One region of the Klebsiella quasipneumoniae subsp. quasipneumoniae genome, then DNA from elsewhere that is predicted to be linked to it. Evidence: riboswitches for the same ligand, from Rfam matches in the RefSeq annotation. Region 1 holds a riboswitch; the other holds the start of a gene.
What was found. A riboswitch is a leader RNA that binds a small molecule or an ion and turns the genes downstream of it on or off. The one in region 1 is predicted to bind cobalamin.
Positions count from the first base shown of each region.

Region 1 (7,675 bases):
ACCTGCCAGCCGCCGGACCACTGCTGAAGGGTCATACCGTCGCGGACCTTGCGGCAGGCCAGAACCGCCGGGGACTCGGGAGTAAAATCCGAGTAGTGAAATTCATGCCCGCGCAGGGTTTCGCCGGGCGCCGCCAGCAGCGTTTGCCGCATCGCCCGCGCCTCGCAGTAGCCAAAGCGGGTAAGCCGTTTGCCCATCTTGCTGTGGCCGGGGATCAGGTTGGCCATCGGATAGATGTCGCCGCTGGCGTCTTCCAGGGAGCTGCCGAGATACATCAAACCGCCGCATTCGGCGTAAATCGCCACCCCGCGCCGGTGCGCCTCCCGCAGCTGCGCCAGCATCGGCGTATTGGCCGCCAGCGCGGCAGCATGAATTTCCGGATAGCCGCCGCCGAGCCAAATCATCTGGCACGGTGGCAGCTCGCTATCGTGCAGCGGGCTGAAGCGCACGATATTCACTCCGCAGCGTTCAAGCAGCGAGAGGTTATCCGGGTAGTAAAAGTTGAAGGCCTCGTCGTCGGCCAGCGCCAGCGTCAGGCCCGCGCCAGCATCAGGAGACGGCAGCGCCGGCCACTCCCCGGCGGGCAGGATGGAGAGCTGGCTGAGGGTAAGAAGCTGTTCAATATCCAGCGTTTGCGCCAGCGTTTGGGCAAAATCGCGCCACGGCTGCTGATTGACCAGCGACTCGCGGGCGGTAACCAGCCCCAGATGGCGTTCGGGTAACGCCACCCCTTCCACTCGCGGTACGTAGCCGAGCACCGGCAGCCCGCAGTAGCGTTCAATGGCGCCTTTGAGAAGCTGATAATGGGATTCGCTGTTGACGCGGTTGACGATAACGCCGGCAATGTTGAGGCTGGGGTCGAAGTGTTGAAATCCCATCACCGTGGCGGCGATGGAGGTGGAAACCGCTTTGCCATCTACCAGCAAAATGACCGCACAGCCGAGCTGTTTAGCCATCGCGGCGGTGCTGCAGTAGCCAGGGTCGGTACCGAAGCCGTCATACAGCCCCATCACGCCCTCAATGACCGCGATATCCGCCCGCTGCATCTGTTCGCAAAATAGCGCGTTAAGCACCGGCTCCGGGAGCATAAAGCTGTCGAGGTTGCGGGAAGCGACGCCGCTGACGGCGGTGTGCCAGCCGGTGTCGAGGTAGTCCGGGCCGACTTTGCAGGGCTGAACCCGCATGCCGCGCTGCTTCAACAGGCTGAGCAGGCCAAGCGTGACCGTAGTTTTACCACAACCGCTGCCGGTACCTGCGAGAATGAATGCGTGCTGCCTGGCTGCCATACCCCGATCCTGTGCCGGGTGGTAGGGCTGCGTGCATTCCCAGTCTTTCGACTGTACGCATCTGAGCAACCCACTTCCCACCGAAGTTGTTGATTATTACCGACAGGCAGGTCTTCTGGCTTAGCGTCGTCCTTCCCCATCCTTCCCAATCCGGTAAACAGATCAGTGGCTAAATATGGGTTCGTCAGCATCACAGCAGCGGGGGCTGCGGGGGATTCACACCCCCTTCCCTGGCGCCTGTCGGTTTAGTCCGTCATGATTCGAGCGGGATGAAATCCACTTGAATGATTCCCGGAACATCTTACGGAAGCAGGATGGCTTCCGTCGTGTTTAATTTTTAAATACCAAAGCTATTTCATTACGCCGATGGCGCGCTGAAAGCCATTTCGGATATCACTCTATCCCATCAAATAAATAAAAACTGGTGCAGTTTATCGTTCTCTCATTATTATTTTGTTGCGCTATGACAATTTATTGCTGTGAATGAGATATTTTCATTTTAGAATGAGCAGGATAAGCGGGTATAACAAAAACCGGCGATAACAAATTATTGTCATTTAAACTGACTCAGTTTGTGATCTGGCGTTAATTTGCTGACGATAGGCCTGCGGAGTCACCTGATAGGCCTGGCGAAAAACTTTGCAAAAATAGCTGGTTTGCGAAAATCCTAAATTCCGCGCAATGCTGGCGATGCTCCAGTCGCTGTGGCATAGCAGCTCTTTGGCGCTCACCATCCGCTGATGGTTGACCCAGGCATTAAAGCCGATACCCTGATATTTTTTGAACAGCTTACTGAAGTAATAGGGGCTGAGATAAACGTGAGCGGCGACGTCTTCCAGGCGAAGCTCGTCGGATAAATGGGCGTCAATGTAGCGCAGCGCCTTCTTCATTTTGCTGTCATGAGGGCTGGCAACGCGGCTGGCGCGCGCAGGTTCCGGCTGCTGGGGATTATCTTTAATCACCACAAAGTTGAGCTGTTTTTTAAGGCAGTTTTCGACGATGAGCTTCAGTAAATCAGCAGAAGCAATCACTCTGGCGTAGTCCATTTCCGGCACGTCGCGAAACGCTTTAAGCAGCTCGGGGTCGGCCTGCCAGCGGTCATCCACGTTGAGGATATCGACCAGTTCAACATCGTTGCTTAAGCGCACCTGGCCACAAAGCACAAAGCCCACAAGGTGCCCGGCAATGACCAGAGGAATGGAGAAATCGGTTAACCCGGCGTGGCAGCGGTAGATACAGAGCTGATCGGTTTTAGACGCCTCAAGCCCGCCGCAGCGGTCGCTCATTCGACAGCGGGTGCTGTGCTGGGGATGCTGGCGCATCAGCTGGCAAAAAGGGGTGAAGTTAAACAGTTCAGATATTTCATCACCATGAATATTGACGACCACCACCGCCAGACTGGTGGCCTGCGCAAAATCCTGTGCGATTTTATTAATGAGTTCTGAGTTCAGTGTGCTCGCAGAAATCATGATAAAACCTCTCAGTTAATTTTTTGTTATAAATAAAACATTTCTTTAATATTTACTTCCTTTCATCATCCATTGCCGCCAACGATAAAAGAATAATACGATAGCAAAAGTCTCCCATCCGTGGGAGACGTTTTTGGCGAGTTCGTGATACCGGTTCATGAAAATTTTTGGCTATTTCAGCCGTGACCTTAATCCTCTAATTTACAGGTATTACACGGTAGATTATTACCAATCAGATAACGATAGATGGCCGCGCCGAGACAGGCGCCGATCAATGGCGCAATAATCGGCACAATAAAGTACGGAATATCCCTTCCGCCGGTCATCGCGATATCGCCCCAACCCGCCATCCACGTAAACAGCTTCGGCCCAAAATCACGCGCCGGATTCATCGCAAAGCCGGTTAGCGGCCCGGTTGAAGCGCCAATGACCGCCACCAGCAGGCCGATCAGCAGCGGAGCCAGCGGCCCTTTCGGTACGCCGTTGCCGTCGTCGGTCAGCGCCATAATCATCCCCATCAGCATGGAGGTGATCACCACTTCAACCAGCGCCGCATGCCAGATGCTCAGCGATGCCGCCGGGTAGGTGCTGAAAATACTCGCCAGCTGCAGGCTCTCTACGCTGCCGCGCGCGATATGGTGGGCGGATTCAAACTCGGTGAACATCGTGCTGTACAGCACATAGGCCAGCACCGCGCCGCCAAAGGCGCCGGCAACCTGTGAAACGATATAGGGAAAAACTTTTCGGCCGGGAAAGCAGGCAAACAGCCATAACGCGACGGTCACCGCCGGGTTGAGATGCCCGCCGGATATTCCCGACGTCAGATACACGGCAAGCGAGATCCCCAGACCCCAGATAATGCATATCTCCCACAGTCCGAGGCTGGCGCCCGCCACCTTTAACGCGCTCAGGCAGCCGATGCCGAAAAACAAAAACAGCCCGGTGCCCAGAAACTCGGCGGTACATTGCGCTTTTAACGAATCATTCATGGTGACACCTTCTTAGCAGAGTTCGTGTCCTGACCAGCCAACATCCTGCTGGCAGTAGAGTACAACGCGCACCACTATATGAACTCCCGTCCGCAAATTGTTGGCAACCTGCTGACGGCAGCCTCCGGAAAATTCGGGTATCAATAACAAATTATTGTCATTAAATAACGCAGAATTGCATTACTGACCCGCGGCTTTCGCCATTATGCCACCGCCATGGCATGCAAAAATATTGCTAAAACCAACTCATCGTTTTCCAACAAACATCACAAATCAGTTTCTCGCACATAGCAGATAAAATTAAAATCGTCATGAACAAATTTGTAAATATGGAATATACAAAACAAGATAATCACATCAGCGAAAATAAAAATAACAAATAACATCAAACACTTAAATAAATAAACGACAATTTTATCTTATCCAATACCCACTATTTTTTCACCATCACATTGAAGTCAGCCATTCTTTTTCCTCGCATCTTCTTATAGTCCCCACTATCGGAACACTCCATGCGAGGTCTTTATGCAACAAGAAGCACTAGGAATGGTAGAAACCAAAGGCTTAACCGCAGCCATAGAGGCCGCTGATGCAATGGTTAAGTCAGCCAATGTGATGTTAGTGGGCTATGAAAAGATTGGCTCCGGGCTGGTAACCGTCATCGTGCGCGGCGACGTTGGCGCAGTAAAAGCGGCCACCGATGCGGGCGCCGCCGCCGCACGTAACGTGGGTGAAGTGAAAGCCGTACACGTCATCCCACGCCCTCACACCGATGTAGAAAAAATCTTACCGAAGGGAATTAGCCAATGAGCAGCAATGAGCTGGTTGAACAGATCATGGCTCAGGTGATTGCCCGCGTGGCAACGCCGGAACAGCAGGCCATCCCTACTGAAAACCATCCAATACGAGAGACGGCTATGGCAGAAAAAAGCTGCAGTTTAACGGAATTTGTCGGGACCGCCATTGGCGACACCCTGGGTCTGGTTATCGCCAACGTCGATACCGCCCTGCTGGACGCGATGAAGCTTGAAAAGCGCTATCGCTCCATCGGCATTCTCGGCGCCCGCACCGGCGCTGGCCCGCACATTATGGCGGCGGACGAAGCGGTGAAAGCCACCAACACCGAAGTGGTCAGCATTGAGCTGCCGCGCGATACCAAAGGCGGCGCGGGCCACGGTTCGTTGATTATTTTAGGCGGCAACGACGTGTCCGACGTTAAGCGCGGGATTGAAGTGGCGCTGAAAGAGCTCGACCGCACCTTCGGCGATGTTTACGGCAATGAAGCCGGACATATCGAGCTGCAGTACACCGCCCGCGCCAGCTACGCCCTGGAAAAAGCCTTCGGCGCGCCGATTGGCCGCGCCTGCGGCATTATCGTCGGCGCACCGGCCTCCGTTGGCGTGCTGATGGCCGATACCGCCCTGAAGTCAGCCAACGTGGAAGTCGTGGCGTATAGCTCTCCGGCGCACGGCACCAGCTTCAGTAACGAAGCCATCCTGGTGATTTCCGGCGACTCCGGCGCGGTCCGCCAGGCAGTCACCTCCGCGCGCGAAATCGGTAAAACCGTCCTTGCGACCCTCGGTTCTGAACCGAAAAACGATCGCCCGTCCTACATCTGATACCCACGAGGCTGATTCATGAGATCGAAAAGATTTGAAGCACTGGCGAAACGCCCTGTGAATCAGGACGGCTTCGTTAAGGAGTGGATCGAAGAAGGCTTTATCGCGATGGAAAGCCCGAACGATCCGAAACCGTCGATAAAAATCGTTAACGGCGCGGTGACCGAGCTGGACGGGAAACCGGTGAGCGATTTTGACCTGATTGACCACTTTATCGCCCGCTACGGTATCAACCTGAATCGCGCCGAAGAAGTGATGGCGATGGATTCGGTCAAGCTGGCCAACATGCTGTGCGATCCGAACGTTAAACGCAGCGAAATCGTCCCGCTGACCACCGCGATGACGCCGGCAAAAATTGTCGAAGTGGTTTCGCATATGAACGTCGTTGAGATGATGATGGCGATGCAGAAAATGCGCGCCCGCCGCACCCCATCCCAGCAGGCGCACGTCACCAACGTCAAAGATAACCCGGTACAGATTGCCGCCGACGCCGCCGAAGGCGCATGGCGCGGATTTGACGAACAGGAAACCACCGTTGCGGTAGCGCGCTACGCGCCGTTCAACGCCATCGCGCTGCTGGTCGGCTCGCAGGTAGGCCGTCCGGGCGTACTGACTCAGTGCTCGCTGGAAGAAGCCACCGAGCTGAAGCTCGGCATGCTGGGCCACACCTGCTACGCCGAAACCATCTCTGTCTACGGTACCGAACCGGTCTTTACCGACGGCGACGACACGCCGTGGTCGAAGGGTTTCTTAGCCTCCTCCTACGCCTCTCGCGGTCTGAAAATGCGCTTCACCTCCGGCTCCGGCTCCGAAGTGCAGATGGGCTATGCCGAAGGCAAATCCATGCTTTACCTGGAAGCGCGCTGCATCTACATCACCAAAGCCGCGGGCGTACAGGGCCTGCAAAACGGTTCCGTTAGCTGCATCGGCGTGCCGTCTGCGGTGCCTTCCGGCATTCGCGCGGTGCTGGCGGAAAACCTGATCTGTTCGTCGCTGGATCTGGAGTGCGCCTCCAGTAACGACCAGACCTTCACCCACTCCGATATGCGTCGTACCGCGCGCCTGCTGATGCAGTTTCTGCCGGGGACCGACTTTATCTCTTCCGGTTATTCCGCGGTGCCGAACTACGACAACATGTTCGCCGGTTCCAACGAAGATGCCGAAGACTTTGACGACTACAACGTCATCCAGCGCGACCTGAAGGTGGACGGCGGTCTGCGTCCGGTTCGCGAAGAAGATGTTATTGCCATCCGTAATAAGGCTGCCCGCGCGCTGCAGGCCGTTTTTGCCGGAATGGGGCTGCCGCCGATTACCGATGAAGAAGTGGAAGCCGCGACCTACGCCCACGGTTCGAAAGATATGCCGGAGCGCAACATCGTCGAAGACATCAAGTTCGCCCAGGAAATCATCAATAAAAACCGCAACGGCCTGGAAGTAGTGAAAGCGCTGGCGCAGGGCGGGTTCACCGACGTGGCCCAGGACATGCTCAACATCCAGAAAGCCAAGCTGACCGGAGACTATCTGCATACCTCCGCAATTATCGTCGGCGATGGGCAGGTGCTGTCAGCCGTCAACGACGTTAACGACTATGCCGGTCCGGCAACGGGCTATCGCCTGCAGGGCGAACGCTGGGAAGAGATTAAAAACATCCCTGGCGCTCTTGATCCCAACGAGATTGATTAAGGGGTGAGAAATGGAAATTAATGAAAAATTGCTGCGCCAGATAATTGAAGACGTGCTCAGCGAGATGAAGGGCAGCGATAAACCCGTCTCGTTTACTGCGCCAGCGGCCTCCGCAGCGCCCCAGGCCACGCCGCCCGCCGGCGACGGCTTCCTGACGGAAGTGGGCGAAGCGCGTCAGGGAACCCAGCAGGACGAAGTGATTATCGCCGTCGGCCCGGCTTTCGGCCTGGCGCAGACCGTCAATATCGTCGGCATACCGCATAAGAGCATTTTGCGCGAAGTCATTGCCGGTATTGAAGAAGAAGGCATTAAGGCGCGCGTGATTCGCTGCTTTAAATCCTCCGACGTGGCCTTCGTCGCCGTTGAAGGCAATCGCCTGAGCGGTTCCGGCATCTCTATCGGCATCCAGTCAAAAGGCACCACGGTGATCCACCAGCAGGGGCTGCCGCCGCTCTCTAACCTGGAACTGTTCCCCCAGGCGCCACTGCTGACCCTGGAAACCTATCGCCAGATTGGTAAAAACGCCGCCCGCTATGCGAAACGCGAATCGCCGCAGCCGGTCCCGACGCTGAACGACCAGATGGCGCGGCCAAAATACCAGGCGAAATCGGCCATTTTGCACATTAAAG
Region 1 covers NZ_CP084876.1:970,753-978,427, reverse strand. Annotated here, with positions in the region: gene LGM20_RS04895 (cobyrinate a,c-diamide synthase) at 1-1,286, opposite strand, end outside; cobalamin riboswitch at 1,375-1,542, opposite strand; gene pocR (transcriptional regulator PocR) at 1,844-2,755, opposite strand; gene pduF (propanediol diffusion facilitator PduF) at 2,944-3,744, opposite strand; gene pduA (propanediol utilization microcompartment protein PduA) at 4,270-4,554, shown strand; gene pduB (propanediol utilization microcompartment protein PduB) at 4,551-5,363, shown strand; gene pduC (propanediol dehydratase large subunit PduC) at 5,382-7,046, shown strand; gene pduD (propanediol dehydratase medium subunit PduD) at 7,057-7,675, shown strand, end outside.

Region 2 (7,675 bases), 1.1 Mb from region 1:
GGCATGGTTAAGGATGTCGGCGAAAGAAGAGCGAAGAAGGCGGGAGTGGTCGCTGTAGAGGGGGTTTTGGTTAAACTCGATAATACGGCTGACGGCATGGCGGAGGGCTTTCGACGGGATGGTGCCCCAGTGGGTGCAACCGCCGCCGACATTATGGTAGCGCTCGATGACGGCAACGCGTGCTCCCTGTTTCACCAGTCCCATGGCGGCGCCTTCGCCGCCAGGACCGGAACCAATCACTATTGCATCATAATCCCAAGAGTGTGACATGGCATTACTCACCTGTTTTATACATAAAATAAACACGATGATAACATTCGCTGCGCTTTAACCCAATTATCGTTGTGCTTTTTTGCGGCATAAAAGCAGAAACGGCTCGTAAACAATCATTCACAATCCAGGGCAAACCGATTAGTTTTAATCTCTGGTATAGTGCCAGCAGGGCTATTGGAAGGATTCATACATCGTGATGGGCGTAAGAGCACAACAAAAAGAAAAAACCCGCCGTTCGCTGGTGGAAGCGGCATTCAGCCAACTTAGCGCTGAGCGGAGTTTCGCCAGCCTGAGCTTGCGTGAAGTGGCGCGGGAAGCAGGGATCGCGCCGACGTCCTTTTATCGTCATTTTCGCGATGTCGATGAGTTAGGCCTGACGATGGTCGATGAGAGCGGACTGATGCTGCGCCAGCTGATGCGCCAGGCGCGCCAGCGGATTGCCAAAGGCGGCAGCGTGATCCGCACCTCGGTCTCGACCTTTATGGAGTTTATCGGTAACAACCCGAACGCTTTCCGCCTGCTGCTGCGCGAGCGCTCGGGAACGTCTGCGGCGTTTCGCGCCGCCGTCGCACGCGAAATCCAGCATTTTATTGCGGAACTCGCCGACTATTTAGAACTCGAAAACCATATGCCGCGCGCCTTTACCGAAGCGCAGGCTGAAGCTATGGTCACCATCGTTTTTAGCGCTGGCGCGGAAGCGCTGGATGTCGGCCCTGAACAGCGCCGACAGCTGGAAGAACGGTTGGTACTGCAGCTCAGAATGATCTCTAAAGGCGCGTATTACTGGTATCGCCGTGAACAAGAAAAAATGTCACATCATTCCGAATAACGTGAAGGACGAGCAATGAAACACTCAGTTCAAGATAAAGGTACGCTGCTGCTGGCGCTGATTGCCGGGTTATCTATTAATGGCGCCTTTGCGGCGCTGTTCAGTTCGATAGTTCCGTTTTCCGTCTTCCCCATCTTATCCCTGCTGCTGACGGTCTACTGTCTGCATCAGCGCTATCAGAATCGCAGTATGCCCGTCGGGCTACCGGGCCTGGCCGCCGCCTTTTTTATTCTCGGGGTGCTGTTGTACAGCACCGTCGTGCGTGCGGAGTACCCGGATATCGGCTCTAACTTCTTCCCGGCCGTTCTGTCCGTCGCGATGGTCTTCTGGATTGGCTACAAGATGCGTAACCGCAAAAATACCGCCGCCGAATAAGCCGCCAGTGATAAAAAACCGGCAATATGACGTTGCCGGTTTTTTTTGGCCTATTTCCGGGTCAGCAGAACGCCGCACTCCATGTGATGGGTATACGGGAACTGGTCGAACAGCGCCAGCCGGGTAATGTTGTGCGTCTGGCTTAGCGTTTCCAGATTACGGCACAGCGTTTCCGGGTTGCACGAAATGTACAGTATGCGCGGATAGGCCTGCACCATTTTCTCCGTTTCACTGTCCAGCCCGCTACGCGGCGGATCGACGAAAATAGTCTCGCACTGATAGCTTTGCAGATCGATACCCTGCAGCCGGTTGAACTCACGCACGCCGTTCATCGCCTGAGTAAACTCTTCAGCCGCCATGCGGATAATCTGCACGTTGTCGATATGGTTGGCGGCGATGTTGTACTGCGCCGCCGCCACCGACGGTTTGGCGATTTCGGTGGCCAGTACGCGATCGAAATTACGCGCCAGCGCCAGCGAGAAGTTACCGTTGCCGCAGTACAATTCCAGCAGGTCGCCGGTCGCCCCTTTGGTGACATCCAGCGCCCACTCCAGCATCTGAATGTTCATGGCCGCGTTCGGTTGGGTAAAGCTGTTTTCCACCTGACGGTAGATCATCTCCCGACCGCCAACCGGCAGGCGTTCATCTATATAATCCTGATCGAGCTCGATTTTAGTTTTAGTCGCCCGACCAATCAGATGCACATTGAGCCCCTGGGCTCGCAGGGCGTCACGCAGCGCCTCCGCTTGCTCACGCCAGGCATCATCGAGCTTTTTATGATACAGCAGCGAGACGACCGCCTGGTTGCTGAGGGTGGTCAGATAGTCAATCTGAAACAGCTTATGGCGCAGCACGGGATTGTTGCGCACGCCCTCCAGCATGGCGGTCATCAGCTGATTGATGAGCGCGCTGGCGGCCGGGAAGCTGTCAACGCGAATCCGCGACCGGGTCTGCTGATCGAAAATAATATGGTACAGGTCGTCGCCATCGTGCCACAGACGGAACTCGGCGCGCATACGGTAGTGGCTGACCGGCGAACGAAACACTTCCGGAACCGGCGCGGCAAAAGGCGCCATCATGGTTTGCAAACGGACGACTTTTTCTGCCAGCTGCGCTTCGTATTGTTCGGTAGGAAGGTGTTCGGGGGTCATGATGTATCCTGAATAAAATAAGTACGCGGGGATTGTAGGGAAAGCGCCGGGGATGTCCAGCCTCGAATGCCGCGGGAAATATAATTAGCAGTCTGGACATCTATATGTTTCTGATTGTAGCATTCGCCTACCGGTCCTGTGAGTTAAAAGGGAACCCAGTGGAAATCTGGGGCTGACGCGCAGCGGTAAGGAAGGTGAGAAATGAGCGCACTCGGTGCAGACACTGCGGTTAGCCGTGGGAAGTCATTATTTCTTGAAACAGCCTCCAAGCCCGAAGACCTGCCGGAATACGTCGCACTGGGTTTTATCGTCGCGAGCAACTGATAAAACCTGCGGCATCCTTTTTCTGTTTCGGATGCTTTTACAATGATTAAAAAAGCTTCGCTGATGACGGCCTTATCCGTCACGGCATTTTCCGGCTGGGCGCAGGACAGCAATTCAGACACGTTGGTGGTGACAGCAAACCGTTTTCAACAGCCGGTCAATACCGTGCTGGCGCCGACCGATATAGTGACGCGCGATGACATCGACCGCTGGCAGTCCAAAGATTTAAACGATGTCATGCGTCGTCTTCCCGGGGTCGATATTGCCCGCAACGGCGGCATGGGGCAGAGCGCTTCGCTGTATGTTCGGGGGACGGAGGCTCGCCACGTGCTGGTGCTGATCGACGGCGTGCCGATGGCGCGTCCGGGGATCTCCAACGGCGTGGATATCAGTCAGATCCCTATCTCTCTGGTCCAGCGGGTGGAATACATTCGCGGCCCGCGCTCCGCGGTGTACGGCTCCGGGGCGATCGGCGGGGTGGTGAACATCATCACCATGACCGATGCTGAGCGTTCGCAGATCAACGCCGGCGCGGGAACGAACGGCTATCAGTCCTACGATGGCGCCTTTAACAAGCGGTTTGGCGATACGCTGGTTACCGCTGCCGGCGCCTATCAGACCACCAAAGGGTTTAACGTCCAGCCGAACTCCTCTTATAGCGGCGACAGCGATCGCGACGGCTACCGCAATAAAATGCTATGGGGCGGGGTACAGCATCAGTTCGATGACAACTTCTCGGGGTTCTTCCGCGGCTATGGTTATTCCGCCAATGCTGACTATGACCAGGGTAACTGGGGCTACGCAGGTGGAAACGATGAAGATCAGTCCTATACCCAATCCTGGGACACCGGTCTGCACTACCATTCCGGAATTTACTCCTCCCAGCTGATTGCGAACTATCAGCGTATTAAAGATTACAACTACAGCAGCGACGCTGGCCGCTATGCCGCGGGCACCACCCTGGATGATATGGAACAACGCTATATCCAATGGGGAAATAATGTTGTGGTGGGCCATGGCGCAGTGAGCGGTGGCGTAGACTGGAAACAGGAGAAGCTGAAATCCAGCGGAACGACCAGTACCGACGTGTATAAGCGCGATACCACCGGTCTTTATCTGACGGGCCAGCAGCAGATTGACAGCGTGACGCTGGAAGCTTCCGGCCGTGAGGATCATGACGAGCAGTTTGGCTGGCACGGTACCTGGCAGACGGCGGCAGGCTGGGAATTTATCGAGGGTTATCGGACAACGCTCTCGTACGGTACAGGATTCCTCGCCCCCTCCCTCGGACAGCAGTACGGCGCGGAACGTTTTGGCATCGCCTCTAACCCGAACCTGAAGCCAGAGGAGTCGAAGCAGTGGGAAGCGGGCCTCGAAGGGTTGACGGGGCCGGTCGACTGGCGTCTCTCCGCGTATCGCTATGAGATTCAAAACCTCATCGATTACGACAACAACGCCTATTACAACGTCAAGTCTGCGACGATCAAGGGGCTGGAGTGGACGGGGAATGTCACCACAGGGCCGGTGGAGCACCATCTGACGCTGCAGTATGTTGACCCTCGCGATGATGAAACTAACAAGATCCTCTATCGCCGGGCGAAGCAGCAGGTGAAATACGAGCTGAACGGCCAGGTCTACGATCTGGGGTGGGATGTGACGTATCACTACATCGGCAAGCGCTACGATTATGATTACGACAACTCGCGTACCGTCAATATGGGTGGGTTGAGCCTCTGGGATGTCGGTTTATCGTATCCCGTCACCTCACACCTGACAGTTCGTGGTAAAATAGCCAACCTGTTCGATAAAGATTACGAGACAGTTTATGGCTACCAATCTGCAGGACGGGAATACACCTTGTCTGGCAGCTACACCTTCTGATCCACGTCCCACCGTGCTGGTGTTTGATTCCGGCGTCGGTGGGTTGTCGGTTTATAATGAGATTCGGCAGCTGCTGCCGAATCTGCATTACATCTATGCTTTCGATAACGTTGCCTTCCCCTATGGCGAGAAGAGCGAGGCGTTTATCGTTGAGCGCGTTGTGGAAATCGTCACCGCTGTCCAGCAGCGTTATCCCCTGGCGCTGGCGGTGATCGCCTGCAATACCGCCAGTACCGTCTCCCTGCCTGCTCTGCGTGAAAAGTTCGCCTTCCCCGTTGTCGGCGTGGTGCCGGCGATTAAGCCCGCCGCCCGCTTAACGGCGAACGGCATTGTCGGCCTGCTGGCGACGCGCGGCACCGTAAAGCGTCCTTATACCCGTGAGCTGATCGACCGCTTTGCCAATGAATGTCGGATTGAAATGCTGGGGTCGGCGGAGCTGGTGGAGCTGGCGGAAGCGAAGCTGCACGGCGAGCCTGTGCCGTTAGAAGAACTGCGCCGTATCCTGCGCCCGTGGCTGCGGATGCAGGAGCCGCCGGATACGGTGGTGCTGGGCTGCACCCACTTTCCTCTTTTACAGGAGGAGCTGCAGCGCGTCCTGCCCGAGGGCACGCGGCTGATCGATTCCGGCGCGGCGATTGCCCGTCGCACCGCCTGGCTGTTAGAGCATGAAGCGCCGGATGCGAAGTCCAGCGACGAGAATAAAGCATTCTGCATGGCGTTGACGGCAGAAACGGAACAACTTTTACCCGTTTTGCATCGCTATGGCTTCTCGACGCTGGAAAAATTACCGCTTTAACGGCGTTTTGCACAAAAAAGAGACGGTTGAATAATTTTTTGAAAACAGGGCTTGTCAACGTCTCAGAACTCCCTATAATGCGCCTCCACTGACACGGAACAACGGCAAGCAAGCCGCCGGGTCAGCAGGGTTTCGGCGATGAAGTTCAGCGCTGAAAACCGACAGAGAAAAGCAAAATAAGGGCTTGACTCTGAATGAGGAAAACGTATTATACGGGACCTCGCAACGGTGAGCTGAAAGCCGCGTTGCAACTGCTCTTTAACAATTTATCAGACAATCTGTGTGGGCACTCAAAGTGACATGGATTCTTAACGTCCTCGGACGAAAAATGAATACCAAGTCTCAAGAGTGAACACGTAATTCATTACGAAGTTTAATTCTTTGAGCATCAAACTTAAATTGAAGAGTTTGATCATGGCTCAGATTGAACGCTGGCGGCAGGCCTAACACATGCAAGTCGAGCGGTAGCACAGAGAGCTTGCTCTCGGGTGACGAGCGGCGGACGGGTGAGTAATGTCTGGGAAACTGCCTGATGGAGGGGGATAACTACTGGAAACGGTAGCTAATACCGCATAACGTCGCAAGACCAAAGTGGGGGACCTTCGGGCCTCATGCCATCAGATGTGCCCAGATGGGATTAGCTAGTAGGTGGGGTAACGGCTCACCTAGGCGACGATCCCTAGCTGGTCTGAGAGGATGACCAGCCACACTGGAACTGAGACACGGTCCAGACTCCTACGGGAGGCAGCAGTGGGGAATATTGCACAATGGGCGCAAGCCTGATGCAGCCATGCCGCGTGTGTGAAGAAGGCCTTCGGGTTGTAAAGCACTTTCAGCGGGGAGGAAGGCGATAAGGTTAATAACCTTGTCGATTGACGTTACCCGCAGAAGAAGCACCGGCTAACTCCGTGCCAGCAGCCGCGGTAATACGGAGGGTGCAAGCGTTAATCGGAATTACTGGGCGTAAAGCGCACGCAGGCGGTCTGTCAAGTCGGATGTGAAATCCCCGGGCTCAACCTGGGAACTGCATTCGAAACTGGCAGGCTAGAGTCTTGTAGAGGGGGGTAGAATTCCAGGTGTAGCGGTGAAATGCGTAGAGATCTGGAGGAATACCGGTGGCGAAGGCGGCCCCCTGGACAAAGACTGACGCTCAGGTGCGAAAGCGTGGGGAGCAAACAGGATTAGATACCCTGGTAGTCCACGCCGTAAACGATGTCGATTTGGAGGTTGTGCCCTTGAGGCGTGGCTTCCGGAGCTAACGCGTTAAATCGACCGCCTGGGGAGTACGGCCGCAAGGTTAAAACTCAAATGAATTGACGGGGGCCCGCACAAGCGGTGGAGCATGTGGTTTAATTCGATGCAACGCGAAGAACCTTACCTGGTCTTGACATCCACAGAACTTAGCAGAGATGCTTTGGTGCCTTCGGGAACTGTGAGACAGGTGCTGCATGGCTGTCGTCAGCTCGTGTTGTGAAATGTTGGGTTAAGTCCCGCAACGAGCGCAACCCTTATCCTTTGTTGCCAGCGGTTAGGCCGGGAACTCAAAGGAGACTGCCAGTGATAAACTGGAGGAAGGTGGGGATGACGTCAAGTCATCATGGCCCTTACGACCAGGGCTACACACGTGCTACAATGGCATATACAAAGAGAAGCGACCTCGCGAGAGCAAGCGGACCTCATAAAGTATGTCGTAGTCCGGATTGGAGTCTGCAACTCGACTCCATGAAGTCGGAATCGCTAGTAATCGTAGATCAGAATGCTACGGTGAATACGTTCCCGGGCCTTGTACACACCGCCCGTCACACCATGGGAGTGGGTTGCAAAAGAAGTAGGTAGCTTAACCTTCGGGAGGGCGCTTACCACTTTGTGATTCATGACTGGGGTGAAGTCGTAACAAGGTAACCGTAGGGGAACCTGCGGTTGGATCACCTCCTTACCTTAAAGAACCTGCCTTTGTAGTGCTCACACAGATTGTCTGATGAAAAACAGCAGTAAAAAACCTCTACAGGCTTGTAGCTCAGGTGGTTAGAGCGCACCCCTGATAAG
Region 2 covers NZ_CP084876.1:5,181,920-5,189,594, reverse strand. Annotated here, with positions in the region: gene sthA (Si-specific NAD(P)(+) transhydrogenase) at 1-270, opposite strand, end outside; gene fabR (HTH-type transcriptional repressor FabR) at 467-1,102, shown strand; gene LGM20_RS24825 (YijD family membrane protein) at 1,118-1,477, shown strand; gene trmA (tRNA (uridine(54)-C5)-methyltransferase TrmA) at 1,528-2,628, opposite strand; cobalamin riboswitch at 2,743-2,929, shown strand; gene btuB (TonB-dependent vitamin B12 receptor BtuB) at 2,995-4,833, shown strand; gene murI (glutamate racemase) at 4,778-5,629, shown strand; rRNA gene LGM20_RS24805 (16S ribosomal RNA) at 6,026-7,565, shown strand; tRNA gene LGM20_RS24800 (tRNA-Ile) at 7,636-7,675, shown strand, end outside.
Region 2: another riboswitch for cobalamin. It lies ahead of btuB (TonB-dependent vitamin B12 receptor BtuB); the one in region 1 lies ahead of LGM20_RS04895 (cobyrinate a,c-diamide synthase).